Regions from separate parts of the Mesorhizobium sp. P2_A8 genome, predicted to be linked through region 1. Evidence: riboswitches for the same ligand, from Rfam matches in the RefSeq annotation. Region 1 holds a riboswitch; the other holds the start of a gene.
The links. Region 1 has a riboswitch for glycine ahead of gcvT (glycine cleavage system aminomethyltransferase GcvT). Riboswitches for the same ligand answer to the same signal wherever they lie in the genome.
Positions count from the first base shown of each region.

Region 2: it holds a riboswitch for glycine, as region 1 does, so the genes downstream of both, AC1D10_RS35100 (D-amino acid dehydrogenase) here and gcvT (glycine cleavage system aminomethyltransferase GcvT) in region 1, are expected to answer to the same signal.

Region 1 covers NZ_JBFUDB010000014.1:115,356-122,982, reverse strand. The annotation lists gene AC1D10_RS33495 (DUF1345 domain-containing protein) at 1-207, shown strand, start outside; gene AC1D10_RS33490 (cytochrome b/b6 domain-containing protein) at 305-1,186, shown strand; gene AC1D10_RS33485 (molybdopterin-binding protein) at 1,188-1,979, shown strand; gene AC1D10_RS33480 (hypothetical protein) at 2,036-3,037, opposite strand; glycine riboswitch at 3,223-3,309, shown strand; gene gcvT (glycine cleavage system aminomethyltransferase GcvT) at 3,459-4,559, shown strand; gene gcvH (glycine cleavage system protein GcvH) at 4,565-4,933, shown strand; gene gcvP (aminomethyl-transferring glycine dehydrogenase) at 4,951-7,627, shown strand, end outside.
Region 2 covers NZ_JBFUDB010000020.1:6,423-14,049, forward strand. The annotation lists gene ehuA (ectoine/hydroxyectoine ABC transporter ATP-binding protein EhuA) at 1-241, shown strand, start outside; gene AC1D10_RS35095 (M24 family metallopeptidase) at 520-1,692, shown strand; glycine riboswitch at 1,858-1,947, shown strand; glycine riboswitch at 1,950-2,027, shown strand; gene AC1D10_RS35100 (D-amino acid dehydrogenase) at 2,082-3,323, shown strand; partial or broken gene AC1D10_RS35105 (malate synthase G) at 3,326-5,556, shown strand; partial or broken gene AC1D10_RS35110 (GlcG/HbpS family heme-binding protein) at 5,567-5,998, shown strand; gene AC1D10_RS35115 (hypothetical protein) at 6,423-6,950, opposite strand; gene AC1D10_RS35120 (2Fe-2S iron-sulfur cluster-binding protein) at 6,943-7,627, opposite strand, start outside.

The DNA of each region.
Region 1 (7,627 bases):
CTGTTCCCAGGCGACAAGCGGCCGGAAGGCTGGGATTTCCTCTACTTCTCGACGGTCATCGGCATGACCGCGCAGACTGCCGACACCAACATCTCGACAACGCATATGCGTTGTGTCGTGCTTGTCCATTCGATCCTGTCGTTCTTCTTCAACACGGTGATCGTCGCCGCGGCCGTCAATCTCGCGGTCAGCCTGGGCAGCCCATAATAATTCCGTGATCGGATGAAACATCGGTTTGGTTGGCGACGTATCAGGAGGACAATGAACGCGCAGGCCACGCCGCGAGGCCGGGAGACGAGACAAGATGGAATCGGTTGCCAGAAGCCAAGCCGCCGCCGGACCGGATGCGCCCGCTTCGAATGACACAACGCTGATCTATCGGCAGTCGCGCTGGACGCGGCTGACGCACTGGATCTGGGCCATCTCGCTGTTCTTCATGCTGCTGTCCGGCCTGCAGATTTTCAACGCCCGCCCACAGCTCTACATCGGCAAGCAGTCGGGCTTCGACTACAACAACACCATCTTCGCCATAGGCGCCGAAAACACCGACGCCGGCACGCGCGGCTATACCGAAATCTTCGGGCATCGCTTCGACACCACAGGCGTGCTCGGCTGGTCCGGTCCGGCCGGCAACGAAACGGCGCGCGGCTTTCCGTCCTGGGCGACCATCCCGTCCTATTATGACCTCGGCACCGCCCGCGTCATCCATTTCTTCTTTGCCTGGATACTGACCACGACCTTGATCGTCTGGCTGGTCGCCAGCACTGTGAATGGCCATCTGCGTCGCGATCTGGCGCCGCGCCTCGACGATCTCAAGCGCCTGCCGCAGGACATCGTCGACCACGCCAAGCTCAAATTCCACCACACGCGGGAATACAACACGCTGCAGAAGATGGCCTATGGCGGCGTGCTGTTCGTGCTTTTGCCGCTGATGATCATCACCGGCCTGGCTATGTCGCCCAGCATGAACTCGGTGCTGCCGTTCCTCAACGATCTGCTCGGTGGCCGGCAGACGGCGCGCACCATCCATTTCACCGTCATGGTGCTGCTGGTCGCCTTCTTCGTCGTCCACATTCTGATGATCCTGGCTGCTGGCCCGATCAACGAACTGCGCTCGATCATCACCGGCTGGTACCGCACCGATCCTCCCGCACAGGGCGACAATTCCACCGAGAGGAGTGCGTGACATGGGTAAGTTCCAGATCAGCCGCCGGAAATTCCTGACGGGTGCCGGCCTTGGCGCCTCCGGCATCATGCTGTCGGGCTGCGACGCTTTCGACAGCCAGCTTAGCATTGGCAGCGGCCTGCGCAGCTTCCTCGAAAACGCCAATGGCCTGACATACCGGGCGCAACGCCTGCTTGCCGGCCGCGATGCGCTGGCGCCGGAATTCACCGAGGCCGATATCCGCCAGCCGCAGCGGCCGAACGGCGTCACGGCGCCGGACGACGACGTCTACAAGGGTCTACTCGCCAACAATTTCGCCGACTGGCGGCTGGAGGTTTCGGGTCTTGTCGAAAAGCCGCTGTCACTTAGCCGCGAGCAATTGATGACCATGCCGAGCCGCACCCAGATCACCCGCCACGACTGCGTCGAAGGCTGGAGTTGCATCGCCAAATGGACCGGCACGCCGCTGTCGCTGGTGCTCGACCAGGCGGTGGTCAAGCCGCAGGCCCGCTACGTCATGTTCCATTGTCTCGACACGATCGACCGCAGTCTCTCCGGCGACATCAAATACTACGGCACGATCGACCTGATCGACGCCCGCCACCCGCAGACGATCCTTGCCTATGGGCTGAATGGCAAGCCGCTGCCGGTCGAGAACGGCGCGCCGCTGCGTGTCCGCGTCGAGCGTCAGCTTGGCTACAAGATGCCGAAATATCTCTACAAGATCGAGCTGGTCGACGGCTTCGCCAATGTCGGCGGCGGCAGGGGTGGCTATTGGGAAGACAATGGCTACGACTGGTACGGTGGAATCTGAACCGCAAAGCGCAAGATGATGATCGGCCCGGGGGCGTAGCGAGCGCCGCCGCGTGTTCAGGCTACCTTGTCGAGCAGCGGCTTCAGCGCCGGGTGGATTTCTGGCGAGGCATGCTTGATCAGGGTCAGCAGCGCGCGCTCGTTCTCGTACAGCGGCCTGTCCGCCCCGATGTGCTCGATCAGCCAGCTGGCTTCGCCGGCATCGATCGTCTCGGCGCGGCGCGCCAGGGCTTCAGTCGCCCTGTTCTTGGCTTCCCACTCGGCCTCGATGTCGTCGGGGGACCGGTAGGCCTCCATGATGCCGGCGAGGCCGCCGGAGACCATGCGGCTGAAGAAGCCGCCGATTTCCGGATCGGCGTGTTCCAGGAAGGCATCACGGCGCAGCGCCACATCGCGTGTCGGCGCCTCATAGCCGGCCGAGCACATGACGAAATTGGCGATCGCCTTGACGAACAGATCGTTCCAGGACGGATCGTTCTCGGCCTGGGCTGTCCGCTCATTGATCTTGAACAGCACTTCGGCCTCGGCACGGGTGATGGCGATGTTGCCGTCACCGCCATGTGCGTGGAGGATCCGGCGCAAAAGCTCGACCTCCGCCTTGGCGATCAGTCCGGGAACCAGCGCACCGCCAAGCATGAGCGGCCCCTTGCCGTCGATGACGGCGTGGGCGACCTGCTCCAGCGCATAGACGCAAAGCTGGCTCAGCGACGATCTCGCCTCTTCCAGCACATGGACCAGCAGCTCGAGTTCGGTGCGGCTGTCGACCATGCCGTCTCGCGAGATCGTGCGGATCAGCCACTCGGCATTGTCCTGCGAGATGTAGCCCGACGGCTTTTCCTGGTGGACGATGTAGTCGGTGACCGCTTCGACGAAAAAGCCCGGCCATTCCTGGCACTTCTCCTTCGCCGTGGCGTCGAGCGCGAACAGTGCCTCGGCCTCGCCGCGCGTCACCACGCCATCGCCGAACACTTCATGGCGCAACATGGCCACGTCTTCCCTGGTGATGCGGCTTTTCGAGGTCAGCCCCGCCACCGGCGCACTCATGATCAATTCGCCCATTTGTCGTCCCCGTCCGCTGCCGGCAAGCGCCGGCGCAAAGCCTCATGGCTGCCAACATATCAGCAGTGTCTTGAAAATCCGGCAAACGGCGTGGTTAGCGAAGACTTGTCAGCAACACGTCGCAGGCAGGTGACAATGTGTCGTCGACGGGCTATGGATGACGAGTCGAGGGCTCTTGCGAGTCCTACCTGTTTGCGGGAGAGAGCAGCGAAAGCTGCCGCCGAAGGGGAAATCGCCCGAAATCTCTCAGGCAAAAGAACCGTAGACGGGAAAGACACTCTGGAAAGTCGGGGCTTGCCCCCGCGCCGAAGGTGTAAGCGCCGCTGACAGAGTTCCGGTTGCGCGAGTCTCTCAGGCTTCAGACAGAGGGGCACGGACTGGTCGCCATTCGCGGCCGATTGCGTGCGACTCTGGAGATGACATGACGGGCGACGACACCAAACACCTTCCCCTGGAAGATATCCACGTAGCCGCCGGTGCACGCTTTGGCGCCTTTGCCGGCTGGTCGATGCCGCTGACCTATCCGGCCGGCGTCATGAAGGAGCATCTTCACACCCGCGAGCATGCCGGCCTGTTCGACATCTCGCATATGAAACTGTTCGAGATCAGCGGGCGCGAAGTGGTTGCGTTGCTCAACCGCGCCTGTCCTGTGGATGCCGGCGCGCTCGAAATCTCGCAGTCCAAACTGTCCTTCTTCCTCAATGAAGCAGGAGGCATTCTGGACGACCTGATCGTCACCAGGCTGGGCGACCAGCGCTTCATGGTGGTCGCCAACGCAGGCAACGCCGTGGCCGACGAAAAGCATTTGCGTGCGCTTGCCGCGGATTTCGACGCCAGGGTCGAGCCACTCGATCGCGTCTTCCTTGCCGTCCAGGGCCCGGAAGCCTGGGCAGCCCTTTCCCGCGCCGGCATCGAGACCGGCTCACTGCTGTTCATGCATGGGGTCGAGCCACGGCAGAACTGGTTCATGAGCCGCTCCGGCTACACCGGCGAAGACGGTTTCGAGATCGGCCTGCCAGAGACAGATGCGCGCGACCTCGTCGCGAAATTGCTCGGCGATGAGCGCGTGCTGTGGATCGGCCTTGCCGCTCGCGACAGCCTCCGACTGGAGGCTGGGCTGTGCCTGCACGGCCAGGACATCACACCGGAGACCGACCCGGCCAGCGCCGGACTGACGTGGGCGATCCCGAAAGATATCCGCGCCTCCGGCGCTTTCATCGGCGCCGACGCCCTGCGAGCCGCCGTAGAACGGGGACCCGCGCAAAGGCGGGTTGGGTTGAAGCCGGAGGGCCGCCAGCCGGTACGCGCCGGCGCCGCGCTCTTCGATGCCGACGGCAATCCCGCCGGTCATGTCACGTCAGGCGGCTTCGGCCCCTCGGCCGGCCATCCGGTAGCCATGGGTTATGTCGCAACGCCGCTGGCAAAGCCCGGCACACGGGTTTTCGCCGACGTGCGCGGCACGAAAATCCCTGTCGATATCAGCTCCCTGCCCTTCACACCGCATCGCTACCGCAAAGGATGAATCCGATGGCAAAGACCTATTTCACCGAAGATCACGAATGGCTCCGCGTCGAGGGCGGCATCGCCACGGTCGGCATCACCGACTACGCGCAGGAGCAGCTTGGTGATCTCGTCTTCGTCGAACTGCCCGAAACGGGCAAAAAGCTCGCCAAGGGCGATACCGCCGTGGTGGTCGAGTCCGTCAAAGCGGCATCCGACGTCTACGCGCCGGTCGACGGCGAAATCACCGAGGCCAACGGCACGCTTTCGTCGGATCCATCGCTGGTCAATTCGGCGGCAACCGGCGCCGGTTGGTTGTGGAAGATGAAGCTGGCCAATGAGAGCCAGTTGGAAGGCCTCATGGATGAGGCCGCCTACCTGGCCCACATCGGCTGAAAGCAGGACCAAAAAAGATGACCGCAGCACTCACCCCCTTCTCGGCCCGCCACATTGGCCCCGGCCTCAACGATGTCAGAGCCATGCTGGCCGTGATCGGCGTTCCCTCGGTTGAGACGCTGATCAGCCAGGCCGTGCCGAGATCGATCCGCCTCGACTTGCCGCTGAACCTGCCCGTGCCGGCCAGCGAAGCTGAAGCCCTGGCCGAATTGTCAGCGACGATGGCAAAGAACACGGTGTTGAAGAGCTTCATCGGCGCCGGCTATCACGGTGTCGATGTGCCGCCGGTGATCCAGCGCAATCTGTTCGAGAACCCGGCCTGGTACACGGCCTACACGCCCTACCAGGCCGAGATCAGCCAGGGCCGGCTCGAAATGCTGTTCAATTTCCAGACCCTGGTCGCAGAGCTGACCGGTCTGCCGGTGGCTTCGGCCTCGCTACTCGATGAAGCCACCGCCGTCGCGGAGGCGGTCGGCATCGCGCTGCGCCATCATCGCGACAAGCGCACCAAGGTGGCGCTGGCCGGCACGCCGCATCCGCAGACGCTGGATGTCGTGCGCACCCGCGCAGAACCGCTCGACATCGAGATCGACGGCGAGACGATCGACGACAACACCGCCGCCCTGCTGGTCTCCTGGCCGGACACGTTCGGCGTCTATGGCGACCACAAGGCAGCGATCGAGAAGGCTCGCGCCACCGGCGCACTGGTCATCTTCATTGCCGATCCGCTCGGCCTGACGCTGACCGACGCACCGGCGAAACTCGGCGCCGACATCGCCGTCGGCCCGATGCAGCGCTTCGGCGTGCCGATGGGCTTTGGCGGCCCGCACGCCGCCTATTGCGCCGTCTCCGACAAGCTGACCCGGCTGATGCCCGGCCGCCTCGTCGGCCAATCGACCGACAGCAAGGGCCGCCCGGGCTATCGTCTTGCGCTGCAGACGCGCGAGCAGCACATCCGCCGCGACAAGGCGACCTCCAACATCTGCACCGCGCAGGCGCTGCTCGCCAATATGGCGACGGCCTATGCCATCTGGCACGGCCCTGCCGGATTGCAGGCGATCGCCGGACGCATCCATGGGCTGGCCAACCGCCTGGCCGCCGGTCTAAAGGCATCAGGTGTTTCGGTGCTCGGTGCCAGCCGCTTCGACACGGTGACGGCGGAGGTCAAAGGCAAGGCCGCGGCAATCGCATCTGCCGCTGAAAAGACCGGCCGGCTGTTGCGCATCATCGACGCCGACCATGTCGCCGTCTGTTTCGACGAGACCTCGACCGATGCCGATGTGGAGGCGATCGCCGCGCTGTTTGGCGCCAAGGCTGGGACCGCCGCTGCCAGCACCGTGCCTGGCAAGCCGCGTGGCAAGGAGTTCCTCACCCAACCCGTCTTCCACGAGAACCACTCGGAAACCGAGATGATGCGCTTCCTGCGCAGGCTGGCCGATAAGGATCTGGCGCTCGACCGCGCCATGATCCCGCTCGGATCCTGCACCATGAAGCTCAACGCCGCCGCCGAGATGATGCCGGTCAGCTGGCCAAGCATTGCCAATCTCCATCCCTTCGCGCCGGCCGCGCACTCGGCTGGCTATCGCGCCATGATCGGCGAACTGGAAGGATGGCTGTCGGAGATCACCGGCTTCGACGCCGTCACCTTGCAGCCCAATGCCGGCAGCCAGGGCGAATATGCCGGCCTGCTTGCCATTCGCGGCTACCACCGCTCGCGTGGCGACAGCCATCGCACCGTCTGCCTGATCCCGTCCTCGGCGCATGGCACCAATCCGGCGAGTGCGGCGATGGCGGGCATGAGCGTCGTCGTCGTGCGCTGCAGCGAGGATGGCAATATCGACATGGACGATATGAGGGCCAAGGCCAATGAGCATTCAAGAAATCTCGCGGCGCTGATGTTCACCTATCCCTCGACGCATGGCGTCTACGAGGAAGGCGCGCGCCACCTCTGCGCCCTCATTCACGAGCATGGCGGCCAGGTCTATTTCGACGGCGCCAACCTCAACGCCCTGGTCGGTCTCGCCCGCCCCGGCGACATCGGCGCCGACGTCTGCCATATGAACCTGCACAAGACCTTCTGCATCCCGCATGGCGGCGGCGGCCCGGGCGTCGGCCCGATCGGCGTCAAGGCGCATCTGCAGCCGTATCTGCCGGGCCACGTCACCGAAGGCTCGGGCCATGCGGTGTCGGCCGCCCCTTTCGGCAGCGCTTCGATCCTGCCGATCACCTGGATGTACATCCGCATGATGGGCGCTTCCGGCCTGAAGCAGGCTACGGAAACCGCCATCATCTCGGCCAACTATGTGGCGACGCGGCTCGCGCCGCATTTCCCGCTTCTCTACAAGGGCAGGCACGATCGCATCGCGCATGAATGCATCCTCGACACCCGCGTGCTCAAGGACAGCGCCGGCATCAGCGTCGACGACATCGCCAAACGGCTGATCGACTATGGTTTCCATGCGCCGACCATGTCTTTCCCGGTCGCCGGCACGCTGATGGTGGAGCCGACCGAGTCCGAGCCCAAGCGCGAACTCGACCGTTTTTGCGAGGCAATGATCGCCATCGCTGGCGAGGCCGCCAAGGTGGCCAAGGGCGAATGGCCCTTGGCCGACAACCCGCTGGTCAATGCACCGCACACAGCCGCCGAGGCACTGGCCAGCCAGTGGAGCCATCCCTATTCGCGGCTGGAGGCGG
Region 2 (7,627 bases), on a different contig from region 1:
GGCGCTGGATCCAGAGGTGATCGGGGAGGTTACCGGAGTGATCAAAAAGCTGGTATCGGAGCACAACCTGACGATGTTGATGGTCACGCACCAGATGGGCTTCGCGCGACAAATCTCCGATCGGGTGAGCTTCTTCTACAAGGGTCGGATCGAAGAGCAGGGAACTCCCGACGAACTCTTCGGCGATCCGAAGAAAGAGCGGACCCAGCAGTTTCTCAGTGCGGTCCGCGAAGCCGTTTAGTGAAGTCGTTGACACACTGATCTGGCTCGTGTCGACCTCGAAGAACATCCGAAGATTTCGCTTTCATGGAAATGTCGAAGCTAGACGTGGAGGACCAACGCTTCGTTTCAAGGCGCCGGCCGCCCTGAGAATCCTCTGCACGACCGGAGGGCGGAAAAGCGATCCTCCCTGATTCTGAGCGGTGGCATCGATCGGAACCGAGTGAAGCAAACTGCCTACTTTCAAAATCCAAGAATGAATAATCGTACTCCGCCAGTCAGCCGCGCATGGTGAAGAACATGGAAGATATTGCAAAGGTGGAGCGTTTCACAGTATCAGAATTCCAATCTCGCGTTTCGCGGGCTCAACAGGCGATGAGGGAGCACCAGCTCGACGGGCTGCTCGTGTCGTCCATGGACAACATCCGATACTTCACTGGGATCGATTCCACTTTTTGGGAGAGCTACGCCAGACCTTGGTTCGTTCTCGTACGGGCTGAAGGCGATCCGATCGCCATAGTTCCCGAGATCGGCCGTTCGATTATGGAAACGCTTTGGGTGAAGGAGATTCGCTCGTGGCCGTCACCACGGCCAGACGACGATGGCACATCGCTCGTGATCCAGGCGGTCTCGGAGTTGCCACGCCGCTTTGGACGTGTCGGTGCTGAGCTCGGAATGGAGTTGCGCGTTGGCATGCCGGTGAGCCAGGTTCTGGATATTATGAAGGGGCTGCAGGGTGTCGAACTGGTCGACGGATCGAAAGCGATATGGCAGCTTCGTATGATCAAAAGCGAAGCCGAAGTCGCGAGGATCAGGACGGCCATCGATATCGCCGGGGGCGTATACGATACGGTTCCAGATTTCGTTCGCATCGGTGACACTGAAAAACGCATCCAGCGTGAGTTCCGGGCTCGCCTGAACTCAAGCGGCGCCAGTTCGATCCCGGTTGTGATCTGCCGCTCGGACATCGGCGGTCCTTTCGAGATCACCGGCGGCCCGCGCGACCGCAAGATCGCCGACGGTGACCTTCTCTTCATCGACACCGGAACCACGTTCGACGGTTACTACTGCGATTATGATCGAAATTACCAAGTCGGCGACGCAACCGATGCGCTACTGCAGGCGCACGAAAAGGTCTGGCAGGCAAACGAGATCGGGTTGAAGTCAGTCCGTGCCGGGGTTTCCGCTGCCTCCGTCTTCCGGGCAATGGCGAAAGTGCTCTCCTCTGGCGAGGAAGACCTGAACAGCAACGGGCGTATGGGCCACGGCCTGGGCCTGCGGGTCACGGAGCCGCCGTCCGTCAAAGTTGAAGACCAAACGGTGCTGCAGGCCGGGATGGTGTTGTGCATCGAGCCCGGGCTCGAGTACGAACCCGGCAAGATCGTTCTTCACGAGGAAACGGTGCTGGTGACCGAAGACGGCATGGAGTTGTTGACCAAGCGGGCCTCACGCCAACTGCCTCGGATCTACTAAGAAATCAAGCGATCGCCTCATGCGTTCTCCTTCCCGAAGGCGTGAGGTGTCCACGCTAACTTAAAGGCTCGTTTCGTTGCCGGGCACATTTTGCCGGGCACGTTTCGTTGCTCCGCACATTTCGCACTAAAACTCCGGCTGTCTGCGGTACTAATGCCGTGTCCACAAGGTGGAACGGGAGAGATCGGCGAGAGCCGGCGCCGACGGAGCAACCCCCCAAGGAAACTCTCAGGCACCAGTGACCGTTCGTGCCGGACAATCTGGAGAGAGGCGCCTCGCGCCCACCGAAGGGGAACGCCGGAATCCGGTCAAGCTCTCAGGTACCGAGACAGATTTGGGGATCGCCGCAGGTTCACGCCTGCAACCGTTGATCCATTGGAGTTCCTCAAATGCCCAGAATTGTCGTGATCGGCGCCGGTATCACCGGAGTGTCGACAGCCTATGCCCTGTTGGAACGGGGATACGAAGTCACCGTGTTCGAAAAGCAGCGCTACGCGGCGATGGAGACATCATTTGCTAACGGAGGGCAGCTCTCCGCCTGCAACGCCGAAGTCTGGAACCATTGGTCGACCGTCATCAAGGGTATCAAGTGGATGGCGCGAAGGGACGCCCCGCTCCTGATGAACCCTTCTCCATCCTGGCATAAGTACAGCTGGCTGGCGGAATTCATGGCGAACATCGGCCGCTACCGGGAGAACACGATCGCTACCACGCGGCTGGCGATTTTCGCCAGGCAGCACATGTTCGGCATCGCTGAGCGGGAAGGGATCGACTTCGACCACGTGCGCAAGGGAATCCTTCACGTCCATTACGACAAGGCAGGGTACGATCATGCGTCGAAGGTGAACGAGATGCTTGTCGAGGGCGGACTGGACCGCCATCCGGTCACCCCCAAGGAAATCGCCGAGATCGAGCCGGTGCTTTCCGGCAAGTTTCACGGTGGCTTCTACACGCCGTCGGATTCAACCGGCGACATCCACAAGTACACAGGCGGACTCGCTCAGGTCTGTGAGAGCAGGGGCGCGCGCTTCACCTACGATGCCGACGTGACCTCGATCACCAAGCGTGACGGGTTCCGCATCGCCTTCTCGACGAAGGGTGGCATCAAGGATGAGCTTCAGGCAGACGCTGTCGTCGTTTGTGCAGGTGTCCATAGCCGCACCATAGGCGCAATGCTGGGCGACCGGATCAACATCTATCCGGTCAAGGGCTACTCGATCACAGTCGATCTCGCTGACGAACTGTCCCAAGCTTCGGCTCCGTGGGTCAGTATCCTTGACGACCGGGCGAAGATCGTCACCAGCAGGTTGGGAACATCCCGGTTCCGCGTTGCCGGGACCGCTGAATTCAACGGCGCGAACCGGGATATAAGGGACGACCGTGTCAGGCCCCTCGTGGAATGGACGCGTACGCTCTTCCCAGGAGTTGCCACCAGTAACGTCATCCCGTGGGCAGGATTACGGCCCATGATGCCGAACATGATGCCAAAGGTCGGCAAGGGAAAGATCCCTGGAGTCTTTTACAATACGGGCCACGGTCATCTGGGCTGGACGCTCTCGGCAGCAACCTCGGCGGCGCTTGCCGAGGTCATAGGCGGGGAAATCCCGGTCGACCTGAGAGTGGCCGCATGAAGATGACTGACATATTTGCGGCTGGCGGCCTTCCCATCGAACTTGCTGGACTGAAGGTGGCGCGCGAACTGCGCGACTTCATCCGGGAGGAGGCCCTTCTACTGGTATCACGCCTGAAGCCTTTTGGGCGGCATTCTCTTCAATCGTCCATGATCTTGCACCGACTAACCGCGATTTGCTCGCACTCCGCGAGCTGATGCAGAACAGGATCGATAGCTGGCACCGCGAGAACGGCACACCCGTCGACCTCGACGCATACAAATCGTTCCTGCGCGAGATGGGTTACATCGTGCCTGAAGGCGAGGATTTCACTATCTCGACGACAAACGTCGATCCTGAGATCGCGACGATCGCCGGGCCGCAGCTCGTCGTGCCGGTGATCAACGCGCGCTTCTCGCTGAATGCCGCCAATGCCCGCTGGGGCTCTCTCTATGACGCACTTTACGGGACGGACGCGATCTCCGAGGAAGACGGCGCCGAAAGAGGCAGGAGCTACAATCCCGTGCGCGGCGACAAGGTGATCGCCTGGGCGCGGAAATTCCTCGACGAGGCCATCCCGCTGAATTGGGGATCGTGGTCCGATGTCAGCAGGCTCGTCGTCGCGAATGGCGCTGTTGAAATGCACACTTTCAGAGACCTAGCACGACAGGTTTCAGGAAGGTTTTCCGAACACGCAGTGACTGTCCTGCGTGACGGCTCGCAGTTCGCCGGCTATCGCGGCGAACCGAACAAGCCAATCGCGTTCCTTTTCCGGAACCACAGCTTGCATATCGAGATCGTTATCGATCCAGACTCCGAAATCGGCAGAGCCGATCCCGCCGGCATCTCCGACGTGCGGCTGGAATCCGCCATTACGACGATCATGGATTGCGAGGATTCGGTCGCCGCAGTCGATGCCGCGGACAAGGTCAGTGTCTACCGCAACTGGCTTGGCCTGATGATGGGCGATTTGGCTGAACAGGTGACCAAGGGCGGCAAGACTTTTACCCGCCGCCTCAACCCAGACGTCGTCTACAATGCGCCGGACGGTTCCAAGTTCGAGCTGCGTGCGCGTTCCCTGATGCTAGTGCGCAATGTAGGTCATCTTATGACCAACCCCGCAGTCCTCGATCGCGAGGGTAACGAGGTGCCGGAGGGCATCTTAGATGCGTTCGTGACGGCGGCCGTCGCGCTGCACGACATCGGTAGAAACGGTCGCAGGGCGAACTCACCCGCGGGCTCGTTATATGTCGTGAAGCCGAAGATGCATGGACCTGCCGAAGTCGCCTTTGCCGTGGAATTGTTCGCTCGCGTCGAGCAGGCGCTGGGCCTGATGCCGAACACGATCAAGATGGGTATCATGGACGAGGAGCGCCGCACGACGGTCAACCTGAAGGAATGCATCCGCGCTGCGAAAGACCGGATCGTCTTCATCAATACCGGCTTCCTCGACCGCACGGGCGACGAGATCCGTACTTCAATGGAGGCCGGCCCAATGATCCGCAAGGCGGAAATTAAGCAGTCGGCTTGGATCGGCGCTTACGAGAACTGGAACGTCGACACCGGTCTGGCTTGCGGGCTGGAAGGCCGTGCGCAGATCGGCAAGGGCATGTGGTCGATGCCGGACCAGATGGCGGCGATGCTGGAACAGAAGATCGCGCATCCGAGGGCCGGCGCCAATACCGCCTGGGTGCCGTCGCCGACGGCGGCGACCCTGCATGCCACACATTACCACAAGGTCGACGTCCATGCAGTTCAGAAGAAGCTGAGAAAGCGGGCGCCCGCGAAGCTCGACGACATCCTCTCCATTCCGGTCGCCTTGCACCCTAACTGGACGGTCGAAGATGTTCAGAAGGAACTCGACAACAACTGCCAGGGCATTCTGGGCTATGTCGTGCGTTGGGTCGATAGTGGCGTCGGCTGCTCCAAGGTTCCGGACATCAACGATGTCGGCCTGATGGAAGACCGCGCGACCTGTCGCATTTCCTCGCAGCACGTCGCCAACTGGCTGCATCACCATGTCTGCACGCGCGATCAGGTCATGAAGACGATGAAGCGCATGGCCGCCGTAGTCGACCAGCAAAATGCGGGCGATCCGACCTATACGCCGATGGCCCCGGACTTCGACAATTCCAACGCCTTCAACGCGGCTCGAGATCTGGTCTTTGCCGGACGACTGCAGCCAAGCGGCTATACGGAGCCTCTTCTGCACGCGCACAGGCTGGCTCGAAAGCAGCGTAAGATCCTGAACTAAGGGTTCGAAGATGATATCAATAACACTCGATCAGGCTAACTCGATCATCGAGAAGAGCCTCGCCTCCGCCGCGGACAACTAATTGAAGCCGCTTAGTGTCGCGGTTCTCGATGCAGGCGGCCACCTCGTCGCCTTCCAAAAGCAGGACGGTTCATCCATGCTTCGCTTTGAGATCGCGTTCGGTAAGGCGTACGGTGCTCTTGCGGTTGGCTTCGGTTCGCGGTGGCTGGACTTAGCGGCACGAGATCGCCCGCATTTTATCGCGGGGCTCAATTCCGTGTCCGGCGGGCAGATCGTGCCGGTCCCCGGCGGTGTGCTGGTGAAGGATTCGAACGGGAGCCTGCTCGGTGCAGTCGGGATCACCGGTGATACGTCTGACAACGATGAGCCGACTGCCGTTGCGGCAATCCATTCGTCAGGCCTGACCCCAGTCTGCGATTGAGTCACTCGTCAATAAGAAATGATATCGCTCGTCGCGAGACACTGCGGCCAAGCGATGAATGATTTCCTACGCCCAGCTTAGGTGCCCCCATCCGCGGCCGAGGACAGGGGCATTTCACACGACGTGCGCGTGTCGCGTTGGGCCATGCCAGGACGAAATAGATGCCTGCGGCCAGCACGAACAGGTGCATCGGCAGGAACGACATCATAGCGAGGTCTTTCGCGCGAAGCATGAGTTCGGGCGCGGCTATGAGCGAGGCCAAACATCGGGTCTGCGGTGCTCCACCATTGTTCGTGTCGCCATGAAACCTACGTTGCAGGGCCATAAGGCGGCTTATCTGCTCGAGGCACTGAGCGCAGCTTCGCGGGGTTTGAGCTGCGTTCGAATTTTCAGAACGTTCGTAGGGGTGAGACGACGATCGCCTTTAATGGTTCTCGATGGTCGTTTTGATCCACAGCAGAATGGATGGCACCATCGGCGTCTCGATCAGAAGGCGAATCGAATCCCTGTCACGAAGAAAAGCCGTCACGACCGTCGCATGGCCGAATGAAATCGCGCTGGAGCGGGTCGGCTGCGACCAGTCCAATGCCGTAGCCCTTTTGAGAAGCCCGCTCAGCCCTGCTCCCGAGATGTCGAACCCGATGTAACCGTCAGTAGCATCTGTGACGGCATAGCCATCCGGATGCCATCCTTCTTCAACCGAAGTTGCTGACGGGACGACGGCGAGGCATTTGTCTCTCGCCAAGGCAACTGCATACGGCTCCTCGACGATTACGTCGGTGGCTCCTAGCGGGTGGGTCGTTATGCCAAGCGACGCGAGCCCGCGCCCCACGTTCCCACTCACCATCAAGATCTGTCGGCTTGGTGCGCGCACCAAGTTCACAGTATCGGTGTTGGCGAAGCCAGTTTCATCAAACGACGCAGGCTCCCACTTCTGGCCGAAATCAAGCATTTAGCCGCGCTCCTGCGGGATCGAAAGCACAGGCGGCCGATACCCTCGCCTTTCTGACTGCTCCCAGGTGCTGGAGTTCTATGATCTCTCCCTGGCGCTCCATCGCATTCTCTATCAATCCGAGCGCGATCGGCTTTCCAATCGTTGGACTGAAATAACTGGACGTCACAAACCCAATCGAGCGCGATTTTCCCGTAACACGCTCGATTGCGTGAGCTCCCGTCGCGAGCGGTCCGCCATCGTCGGTGATTGAGAGGCCAGTAAACTGGCGGCGCTTCTTTTCCTGAGCCCATTCGGTGAACAGCGACCGCCGGCCGACGAATTCGTCCGTACGCTTATCGCGCGGTCCAACGATGCCGAGGTCATGCGGCAACGTCAGGCCGTCCGTGTCCTTGCCGACCACGATGTATCCCTTTTCAGCGCGCAGGATCATCAACGCCTCCAACCCGAGCAGCGTGGCGTTGAACCGTGCGCCGGCCTCCCTCAGGGCACAGAACAGGGACGCCGCTTTTGACTGCGGAACCGAAACCTCGAACGACAGGTCGCCTGAGAAGCTTACGCGCCCCAGGCGTACTGGACCGCCTTCGAATGTGGCCATTCGCCAAGACATGTGAGGGAACGCCTCATTGCCGAGATCCAGGCCCAGGCCCAACGACTCGAGTAGTGAACGCGACTTC